Regions from separate parts of the Bradyrhizobium sp. 604_D8_N2_3 genome, predicted to be linked through region 1. Evidence: riboswitches for the same ligand, from Rfam matches in the RefSeq annotation. Region 1 holds a riboswitch; the other holds the start of a gene.
What was found. Region 1 has a riboswitch for glycine ahead of AB7245_RS28360 (D-amino acid dehydrogenase). Riboswitches for the same ligand answer to the same signal wherever they lie in the genome.

Region 1 (5,403 bases):
ATCGCGAGCAGGATGCTCGGCATCGCCATGAGGCCGTCCATGACGCGCATCAGGACGGCATCGACCAGCTTGAAGAAGCCGGAGACGAGGCCGATCGCAAGGCCGATGACGATCGACAGGATCGCCGAGCCGATGCCGATCAGGAGCGAGATGCGGCCGCCATAGATGACGCGCGACAAGAGGTCACGGCCATAGGCGTCGGTGCCGAGCAGGAACTGCGCCGAGGCCGGCTTCAGCCGCTGCGAGGGCGCAAGCTGGACCGGATCGTGCGGCGCGATCAGCGGCGCCAGGATCGAGACCAGCACGATCAGCGCGAGCAGGATCGTGGCCGCCGCAATGATCGGCGTCGAGGTGAGGAATCCGAAACGCGGCCGCAGTGGCGACGTGATCGGAATGGACGACTGGGGGAGGCTATCGACGGACATATTGTTGGTATCCTTGCCTCAGTACCGGATCCGGGGATCGAGCAGCGTATAGGCGACGTCGATCAGGAGATTGACGACGACATAGATCAGCGACGTCAGCAGGATCATCGCCTGGATGACCGGATAGTCGCGCGCCAGCACAGCGTCTACCGTGAGGCGGCCGATGCCGGGGATGTTGAACACGCTCTCGGTGACGACGACGCCGGAAATCAGCAGCGCAAAGCCGGTGCCGATTACGGTGATGACGGGCACCGCGGCATTGCGCAGCGCATGGCGCATCATCACGGCGACCTCGTTGATGCCCTTGGCGCGGGCGGTGCGGACGTAGTCCTCACCGAGCACGTCGAGCATCGCCGCACGCGTCATGCGCGCGATCAGCGCGATGTAGATGAACGAGAGCGCGCAGGTCGGCAGGATGATGCGCTCGAAGAACGGTCCAAAGCCGTTGAAGATGCTGCGGAAGCCCTGCACCGGCACCCAGCGCAGGTCGATCGCGAAGACCTCGATCAGGAGATAGCCGACCACGAACACCGGCACGGAGAAGCCGAGCACGGAGAGGCCCATCACGAAACGGTCGATCCAGGTGCCGTGCTTCCACGCCGCGATGACGCCGAGCGGCACGGCGACGATCACGGCGAGAATGATCGTCGAGAGCGCGATCGAAATCGACGGCTCGACGCGCTGGCTGATCATCTTCATGACTGGCAGGTTGGAGATCAGCGACGTTCCGAGATCGCCGTGCAGCAGCTTGTTCACCCAGGTGATGAATTGCACGATCAGCGGTTCGTTGAGGCCGAGCGAGTCGCGGATGCGTTCCAGCCGTTCCGGCGTGGCGTTATCGCCGGCGAGAATGGCGGCGGGATCGCCCGGCGTCAGCCGCAGCAGCAGGAAGACGAACAGCGCGACGACGCCCATCACGGGCACCGCGGCCAGAACGCGGCGAATGAGATAACCTAGCATGCACCTATCTCCGGCTGCGGAACTTGTGGGGCCGAGAGGCCCCTGTGGAATCGGTTCTGTCTATCATGCACGCCTGTCACTCGGGCTGGAAAGCCGGCCGGAGAAGCCGACCTTTCGGGGCAAATTGTGTGCCAAGGGCAGGGCGGTCGCAAGAGGCCGCCGAGCCTCCGATATCGGCCACTCAGGATGCATGGCGGAACTCGCGCTCAACCCTGAGTGAGGGTGCGGTCGGCGGTGCGTTGAGCCCGCGCCAGCCGTCGATGGTCCCGGCAATCATCTGCGCGGTCGCCGCCGACAAGGTCCAGCCGAGATGGCCGTGACCGGTGTTGAAGAACACGCCCGGCATCCGTCCTGCGCGCACCACGGGCATCATGTTCGGCATCATCGGCCGCAGCCCGGCCCAAGGCACGACCTTGGACGTTTCGACGCCGGGGAAGTTGCTGCGCACCCAGTCGACCAGCGGCTGCACGCGGTCGGCGCGGATGTCGCGGTTGAAGTCGTTGAATTCGGCGGTGCCTGCGACGCGGAAACGATCGGCGCCGAGCCGGCTGGTGACGATCTTGGCGGCTTCGTCGAGCAGGCTCACGGTCGGCGTCGCATTGCGGCTTGCGGCAGTGTCGAGCTGAACGGTGATCGAATAGCCCTTCACCGGATAGACGTTGACGCGCTCGTCGAGGAGGGCGGCGAAGTGGCGGCTGGCCACACCGGCGCAGACCACGACGCCATCCGCCTTCAGCATGCCGCGCGCGGATGCGACAGCATCACTGGCCGAAAGATCAGCCCAGCCGATGACAAAGCCGCCACCTGCCTGGGCAATGGAATCGATGTTGGCTTCGTGGATAAAGGTCGCGCCGCGCCGCTTGCAGGCTTCCGCAAGTCCGCGCGTGAACTTGTGGATATCGCCGGTCGCATCCGACGGCGTGTAGAAGCCGCCAAAATAGTCCTTGCGCAGCGTCGGCTCGATGGCGCGGATCTCCTCCGGCGTCACCGGGCGGCGATCGAGCCCGCCTTCCTTCAGCAGCGCATTGACCTGCAGGCCGGATTCAAAACCCCTCTTGTCGTGATAGATGTGCAGGATGCCGCGGCGTTCGAGATCGAAGTCGATGCCTTCGCGCTCCGCGATCTCGAACAGATGCTTGCGGGCTTCGATCGCGAGCCGCGTGGTCTGAACCGTGTTGGCGCGGTAGTTGCCGATATTGGCGACGAACTCGCTCATCCACGAATATTTGTGCCAGTTCGGCCGCGGGTTCATCAGCAGCGGCGCATCGCGCCGGAACATCCAGCGCAGGCCTTTCAGGATCGTGGCGGTGCTGTTCCACACTTCGGCATTGCTGGCGGAGAGCTGTCCGCCGTTGGCGAAGGACGTCTCCATCGCGGCGTAGCGGTGCTTGTCGAGCACCGTCACCTTGTATCCGCGTTCGAGCAGGGCATAGGCGGTCGTTACGCCGGTGATGCCGGCGCCGATGATGGCGATATGGGTCATGGCAGGTTCGGGGCTCCCGTGAGTTAGAGTCGGCTAACCGCCGGCCAAAGGCCGTTGGCGGCGCCCCATCTGTCACGGTTACCTGAGAGCTTGATCCGGCGCGGACCTCGGCGAGGTCAGCTCCGGACTATCCCCTTCGGTGGACGTCACGACCACATTGGCCGTGCCGCCTCTCTCCAGATCGTCCTGACGATACGGTCCTTTTGCCTGAGAGTTTCCGGGGCGGTTGCTCCGTCGGCGCCGCAACGAAAGCCTGAACTCTCGTTGCGATCTCTCCCGCATCGTCGCGTGGACAATCGAGCAGTACGATGCGCCTCATTTTTGGACAAGGCTAAATTTAAACCGCGACTGCCAACGCATTGTGCAGTGCGAAGGCTGCGCTGTCAGTCGAGCGTCGCCAGCAAGCCCGCCATCAGGCGCCCGCGTTCAACCAGGCTCTCGACCTCGATGAACTCCTCCAGCGTGTGGCCGTTGCCGCCGCGCACGCCGAGGCCGTCGAGCGTCGGGATGCCCATCGCGCCGGTAAAGTTGCCGTCGGAGCCGCCGCCGGAGCTCGCATGCGGCAGCTCAGTGCCGAGCGATTTGGCGATGCCGCGCGCCTTTTCATACAGCGCCATGGTGCCGGCATCGGGCTCCCATACGGGGCGCGTGACGCCGCGCGTCACCTTGAACGTGACATCATTGGACGTGCCCGACAGCGCCAGCATCCGCTCGACGCCGCGGTCGAGATCGGCCTGGCGCTTGGCCATGGACAGCGCCTCGCCGGTGGCGGTCGTGGCAACGCAATTGACCCATTGTCCGCCATGCACGACGCCGACCGAGAAAGTGCAGTCCTCCGTCGTCATCGCGTCGATGGCGAGGATCTGCCGCGCCATCTCGCGGATCGCCGAGCGTCCGGCCGACAATGTCGCGCCGGCATGGCTCGGCCGGCCCGTCGCTTCCAGATTGAACCGCGCGATGGCGTAACGTCCGGTGGTGACACCGTTGTCGGCGCGGCCCGGTTCGGGCACCAGCACATATTTGTTGCGCGCGGCTTCCGCCTCGATGATGTCTCGCGTCGAGGGCGTGCCGACTTCCTCGTCGGGCGTGAACAGCACGGTGATCGGCAGCGGCGTGGTGAAGGAAGCGCGTGCCAGCTGCCGGATCGCTTCCAGCGAGAGATAGTTGCCGCCCTTCATGTCGTAGATGCCGGGGCCGTAGCACTTGTTGCCATCGCGCCGCCATTTCAGCTTCTCGATGGTGCCGACCGGGTGGACGGTATCCATGTGGCCGGCGATCAGGATGCCCGGCTCGCCCTGTTTCGGATGCGGGAAGCGCGCGCGGATCACGCCGCCGAAGCCCTGTCGACCGCCGATGCGTTCGATCGTCGCACCCATGATCGCCATATCCCGCGCTGCGATATCGAGCATGCGGTTGACGGCGCCCGCGTCCCAGGTCGGGCTCTCGCATTCCACCCAGGTGCGCAGGCCCTCGAGCATCGCCTCGGAATCGAAGGGAAGATTGGCTGGATTCATCTTAATGTCTCTCAAGCTCGAAAGATGGAACGCGCATTGCATTGGCGCGGACGGGACTGGCGGAAAGCGTTGTAGAGCCAAACCGATCTTTGTGGAGCCCGTGGGCGCGCCGCTTGGGGCTGCAGCGAAACCGGATTGACGCGCTCAGCACTGTCTGCAAGTCTCGAAAGACAAAGGCATCGCATGAGGTTAGTTCGCCTAAAGAACGAACCGAATGCTCAACCAATAACCTGCCTTTGAACAGTTTCACGTCAGGAGAAACTTTTATGTTGAGCTTGATGCGCCGGGGGCGTCGCGCGTTCGCCTCCACACTTGCGCTATCGGTCGTTGCGCTTTCGACGGCGATGGCCTCGCCGGTACTTGCCGCCGCCAGCAAGACCATCACCGCGGTGATGCATTCGGATCTGCGCATCATCGATCCGATTTTCACCACCGCCTACATCACGCGTGACCATGGCTACATGGTCTACGACACGCTGATCGCGACGGACTCGAATTTCAAGATCCAGCCGCAGATGGCGGACTGGAAGATCTCCGACGACAAGCTCACCTACACCTTCACGCTGCGCGACGGCCTGAAGTGGCACGACGGTACGCCGGTGACGGCGGAGGACTGCGCCGCTTCGCTGAAGCGCTGGGCCGCGGTCGACGGCATGGGCCAGCAGATGATGCAGTTTACTGCGAGCATCGAGGCGACCGACCCCAAGACGATCACGCTGAAGCTGAAGGAGCCCTACGGCCTCGTGCTCGAATCCATCGGCAAGCCGTCCTCGCGCGTCGCCTTCATGATGCCGAAGCGTCTCGCCGAAACGCCGCCGGACAAGCAGATCCCCGAGCAGATCGGCTCCGGCCCGTTCAAGTTCGTGCAGGGCGAATTCCAGCCCGGCGTGAAGGCGGTCTACGTCAAGAACACCGACTACGTGCCGCGCAAGGAGGCGTCGAGCTGGACTGCCGGAGGCAAGCTGGTCAAGGTCGATCGCGTCGAATGGATCACCATGCCGGATGCGCAGACCGCAGTGAA
Region 2 (5,403 bases), 160 kb from region 1:
GCCGTCCAGATACACCTGGCCGCCATGGTCGTGGACGATGTCGCAGATCTCGCGAATGTGCTCCTCGAACACGCCGTGCGTCGAGGGATAGGTGATCATCACCGCGGCGAGATCTTTCGAGTGCTTCTCGGCCTTGGCGCGGAGATCATTGACGTCGACGTCGCCGTTCTTCTCGCAGGCGACCACCACCACGTCCATGCCGACCATCGCGGCCGAAGCCGGGTTGGTGCCGTGGGCGGAGGAGGGGATCAGGCAGATTTTTCGGTGCGTCTCGCCGCGCGCGGCATGATAGCCGCGGATCGCGAGCAGTCCGGCATATTCGCCCTGCGCGCCGGAATTCGGCTGCAGCGAGATCGCGTCATAGCCGGTGATGTCGCACAGCCACTTTTCCAGCCGCGCGAACAGCGCGTGGTAACCCTTGGCCTGCTCACGCGGCGCGAACGGATGCAAGGACCCGAACTCCGGCCAGGTCAGCGGCATCATCTCGGTGGTCGCGTTCAGCTTCATCGTGCAGGAGCCGAGCGGAATCATCGCGCGGTCGAGCGCGAGATCGCGGTCGCTGAGCTTGCGCATGTAGCGCAGCATCTCGGTCTCCGAGCGATGCGCGTGGAAGACGGGATGGGTGAGGAAGGCGGTAGTGCGCTTCAGCGCCTCCGGCAGCGCCTCGCGCGTGGTGGCGTCGATTTCGGCGTAAACAAGCGTGCCGCCGAACGCGCGCCAGACCGCCTCGACGGTCGCCGGCGTTGTGGTCTCGTCGAGCGCGATGCGGAGCGCGGTTTCGCCAACGCCGAGGTTGATTGTCTCGGCGGTAGCGCGCGCGACGATCTCGGCGCGCCTGGCACCGGCGTCCACGCTGAGCGTGTCGAAGAAGCTATCCGACTGCGGCGCGAAGCCGAGCTTGCGTAGGCCGGCGGCAAGCACGGCGGCGCGGCGATGCACGTTGCGCGCGATCTGCGCAAGCCCCTCGGGGCCGTGATAGACCGCGTACATCGAGGCGATCACGGCGAGCAGCACCTGCGCGGTGCAGATGTTGGAGGTCGCCTTCTCGCGGCGAATGTGCTGCTCGCGGGTCTGCAGCGCGAGGCGATAGGCCGGCATCCCGCGCGAGTCCACGGAGAGGCCGACGATGCGGCCGGGCAGCGAGCGCTTCAGCGCATCGCGCACCGCCATATAGGCCGCGTGCGGCCCGCCATAGCCCATCGGCACGCCAAAACGCTGCGCCGAGCCGATCGCGATGTCCGCGCCGAGCTCGCCGGGCGAGGCGAGCAGCGTCAGGGCCAAGAGATCGGCGGCAACGATCGCGAGTGCGCCCTTGGCCTTCAACGTCGCGATCGCGGGCCTGAGGTCGCGCACGGCGCCCGAGGAGCCCGGATATTGCAGCAGCGCGCCGAGCACGTCGGCCTTGTCGAGATCGGCGAGGGGATCGCCGACGATCAGGGTCCAGCCCAGCGGCTCGGCGCGGGTGCGCATCACCGCCAGCGTCTGCGGATGCACGTCCTTGTCGACGAAGAAGGCTTTTGCTTCGACCCGCGAGTGGCGCTCGGCGAGCGCCATGGCTTCGGCCGCGGCGGTCGCCTCGTCGAGCAGCGAGGCGTTAGCGACGTCGAGCCCGGTGAGGTCGCAGATCATGGTCTGGAAGTTGAGCAGCGCTTCCAGCCGGCCCTGGCTGATCTCGGGCTGGTAAGGCGTGTAAGCCGTGTACCAGGCGGGATTCTCCAGAATGTTGCGCTGGATCACCGCGGGCAAAACCGTGCCGGAATAGCCTTGGCCGATCAGCGAGGTGAAGACCTGGTTCTCTCGCGCGAGCTCGGCCATGTGCGCGATCGCCTCGGTCTCGCTCAAGGGCTTGCCGAGATCGAGCGGGGCGGTCTGCCGGATCGAGGCCGGCAGCGTCTCCGCCATCAGGGCGTCCACGCTCTTGGCGCCGACGGCCTCCAGCATTGCGGTGACGTCGCGCGCCGACGGGCCGATGTGGCGGCGAACGAAGGTGGCGGCGGTGTCGCCATTGGATTTGCGGTGCGCGGTCATCATGGGTCCTCGCTTTAGATTTCGCTGTCGCCGTCATGCCCCGCGAAGGCGGGGCATCCAGTAAACGCAGGCGTCACGGCTTGAGCCGAGAAGCCGCGGCGTACTGGATCACCCGCCCCAGTGCGCAGTGCGCACAAGGCGGGTGATGACACCGAATATGAGGTCAGAGTTCGCTTCATTTCACGCCGTGTGGGCCTTGTAGGCGGCTTCATCCATGAGGCCGCCGAGCTCGCTCTTGTCGGCAATCTTGATCTTGAAGAACCACGCCTTGCCTTGCGCGTCGGAGTTCACCAACGCCGGTTCGGCGGCGAGCGCGTCGTTGGTCTCGAGCACTTCGCCGGTGACAGGCGCGTAGACGTCGGAGGCGGCCTTCACCGATTCCACGACGGCGGCGGCTTCCGCCTTCTTCAGGCTGCGGCCGACCTTCGGCAACTCGACGAATACGACGTCGCCGAGCTGCGACTGCGCGTAGTCGGTGATGCCGACGGTGGCGACGTCGCCGTCGATGGCCAGCCATTCATGGTCGGAGGAGTACAGCGTCGTGGTCATTTTCTCAGTCCTCAGCGTTTGTAGGTGTTTTTTACGAAGGGCATGGCGGCGACCGTGAGCGGCAGCCGCTGGCCGCGCACTTCGGCGAAGAGTTTTGTATCGAGCGCGCTCGATGCCATGGGCACATAGCCCATCGCGACGGGCGCGTTCAGGCTCGGGCCGAAACCGCCCGAGGTGACCTTTCCGATCGGCTCGCCGCCCGCTTCATCCGCAAACAGCGGCGCGCCCTCGCGCACCGGCGCGCGGCCTTCCGTGCGCAGGCCGACCCGGCGGCGGCTCGCGCCGTTGTCGAAATGAGCGAGGATCACATCAGTGCCGGGGAAGCCACCGGCGCGGGCGCCGCCGCTGCGGCGGCTCTTCTGCACCGACCATTCCAGCGCGGCCTCGACCGGCGTGGTGGCGGTGTCGATGTCGTGGCCGTAGAGGCAGAGCCCGGCTTCCAGCCGCAGGCTGTCGCGGGCCCCTAAGCCGATCGGCATCACGTCGGGATTGTCCAGCAGCGTCCTGGCGAGGCGCTCGGCATCGGCCGCGGGGACCGAAATCTCGAACCCGTCCTCGCCGGTGTAGCCGGAGCGCGAGACGAAGCAGTCGAGACCGGCAACCTTGTGCGGGCCGGCGTCCATGAACTTCATGGAGGGCGCCTCTGCACACAATTTCGCCAATGCGGCTTCCGCCTTCGGGCCCTGCAGCGCGATCAGCGCGCGGTCTTGAAGCGAATCGATGATGCAGTCATCCGAGAGATGCGCGCGCAGATGCGCCTCGTCCCCTTCCTTGCAGGCGGCGTTGACGACCAGGAACAGGTGATCGCCGAAATTGGCGACCATCAGATCGTCGAGAATCCCGCCGTCCGGATTGGTGAACTGGGCATAGCGCTGCCGTCCCGGGGCAACCGCCACGATATCCTGCGGCACCAGCCGTTCCAGCGCGCGGGCGGCGTCCTCGACCTTGCCCGACTTCGGCCGAAGCGCGAGCTGGCCCATGTGGGAGACGTCGAACAGGCCGGCGGAGGAACGGGTATGGAGGTGCTCCTTCAGGACGCCCGCGGGGTACTGCACGGGCATGTCATAGCCCGCGAACGGCACCATCTTGCCGCAGAGGGAGACATGAAGCCCGTGAAGGGGCGTACGTTTCAGGGAATCTTGGTCGTCGCGCGCAAGCATCACGGGGCCCTCGGCGGTTCCCCGGGGACGATTCCCCGGTAGCAACCAGTCGAAGCCCCATCTGTCGCTGTGCCTGAGAGTATTATCCCGTCGGCGGACGTCGTCCGGGCTATGCCCGTCGGCGCCTCTTTCCAGATGTCGTCAAAGCCACGCGGTCCTTTTGCCTGAGAGTTTCCGGGGCGGTTGCTCCTTCGGCGCCGGCACCAAAGCCGGTCTCTCCCGACGTGGCCGTACGATACAGATGGGTACAGACCACAGGCCGGCCAAGCCTGTCAACGCGCACCTGGCGGCTTTCAACGGGATTGCAAACGGGGTTGCGCGCCTGCGGCAACTCACTGATCTCCTTGCACAGTTTCTGGACAGCGCAGCTGGCCTTGTCTAAAAGCGCTTTGACGCGCAGATATCAGCCCAAATGCCCGGTTTGGATGGCGTATCGCGGGTCCAAGCACACCCGATTGGATGAACATGAGCGGCGTCAACGAGATCAGGTCGACCTTTCTGAACTTCTTTGCCGAGAACGGCCACGAGATCGTGTCGTCCTCGCCATTGGTGCCGCGCAACGACCCGACGTTGATGTTCACCAATGCCGGCATGGTGCAGTTCAAGAACGTCTTCACCGGCGTCGAGAAGCGGCCCTATCAGCGTGCCACCACCTCGCAGAAATGCGTGCGCGCCGGCGGCAAGCACAACGACCTCGACAATGTCGGCTACACCGCGCGCCATCTCACCTTCTTCGAGATGCTCGGCAATTTCTCGTTCGGCGACTATTTCAAGGAGCGCGCGATCGAGCTGGCCTGGACCCTGATCACGCGGGAGTTCGGGCTCAAGAAAGACAAGCTGCTCGTCACCGTCTACCACACCGACGACGAGGCGGCTGGGCTGTGGAAGAAGATCGCGGGCTTCTCCGACGACCGCATCATCCGCATCCCGACCTCGGACAATTTCTGGGCGATGGGCGACACCGGCCCGTGCGGCCCGTGCTCGGAGATATTCATCGACCGCGGCGATCACATCTGGGGCGGACCTCCGGGCTCGCCGGAAGAGGACGGCGACCGCTTCCTCGAATTCTGGAACCTGGTGTTCATGCAGTACGAGCAGGTGACGAAGGAGGAGCGCGTGGATCTGCCGCGTCCCTCGATCGACACCGGCATGGGCCTCGAGCGCATGGCCAGCATCATGCAGGGCGTCGACAGCGTGTTCGAGACCGATCTGTTCCGCCATCTGATCGATGCGACGTCGTCAGCGCTCGGCGCCGGGCCGAACGAGCAGACCGTGGCCTCGTTCCGCGTCATCGCCGACCATCTGCGTTCCTCCGCCTTCCTGGTCGCAGACGGTGTGCTGCCCTCGAACGAGGGCCGCGGCTATGTGCTGCGCCGGATCATGCGCCGCGCGATGCGCCATGCGCAGCTGCTGGGTGCGAAAGAGCCGCTGATGCATCGCCTGGTCTGGGCGCTGGTGCGTGAGATGGGCCAGGCCTATCCCGATCTGATGCGCGCGGAGAATTTGATCGAAGAGACGCTGCGGCTGGAAGAGACCCGCTTCCGCAAGACGCTGGTGCGCGGCCTTGCCATCCTCGACGAGAAGAGCGCGTCCCTGAAGAAAGGCGACATGTTCGACGGCGACGTCGCCTTCACGCTGTACGACACCTACGGCTTCCCGCTCGACC

Region 2: it holds a riboswitch for glycine, as region 1 does, so the genes downstream of both, gcvT (glycine cleavage system aminomethyltransferase GcvT) here and AB7245_RS28360 (D-amino acid dehydrogenase) in region 1, are expected to answer to the same signal.

What each region holds. Positions count from the first base shown of each region.
Region 1 covers NZ_JBPWPM010000001.1:5,902,175-5,907,577, reverse strand. Annotated here, with positions in the region: gene AB7245_RS28370 (ABC transporter permease) at 1-425, opposite strand, end outside; gene AB7245_RS28365 (ABC transporter permease) at 444-1,385, opposite strand; gene AB7245_RS28360 (D-amino acid dehydrogenase) at 1,567-2,868, opposite strand; glycine riboswitch at 2,936-3,050, opposite strand; glycine riboswitch at 3,054-3,157, opposite strand; gene AB7245_RS28355 (M20/M25/M40 family metallo-hydrolase) at 3,252-4,382, opposite strand; gene AB7245_RS28350 (ABC transporter substrate-binding protein) at 4,649-5,403, shown strand, end outside.
Region 2 covers NZ_JBPWPM010000001.1:6,062,246-6,067,648, reverse strand. Annotated here, with positions in the region: gene gcvP (aminomethyl-transferring glycine dehydrogenase) at 1-2,028, opposite strand, end outside; gene gcvH (glycine cleavage system protein GcvH) at 2,209-2,577, opposite strand; gene gcvT (glycine cleavage system aminomethyltransferase GcvT) at 2,589-3,737, opposite strand; glycine riboswitch at 3,881-3,969, opposite strand; gene alaS (alanine--tRNA ligase) at 4,203-5,403, shown strand, end outside.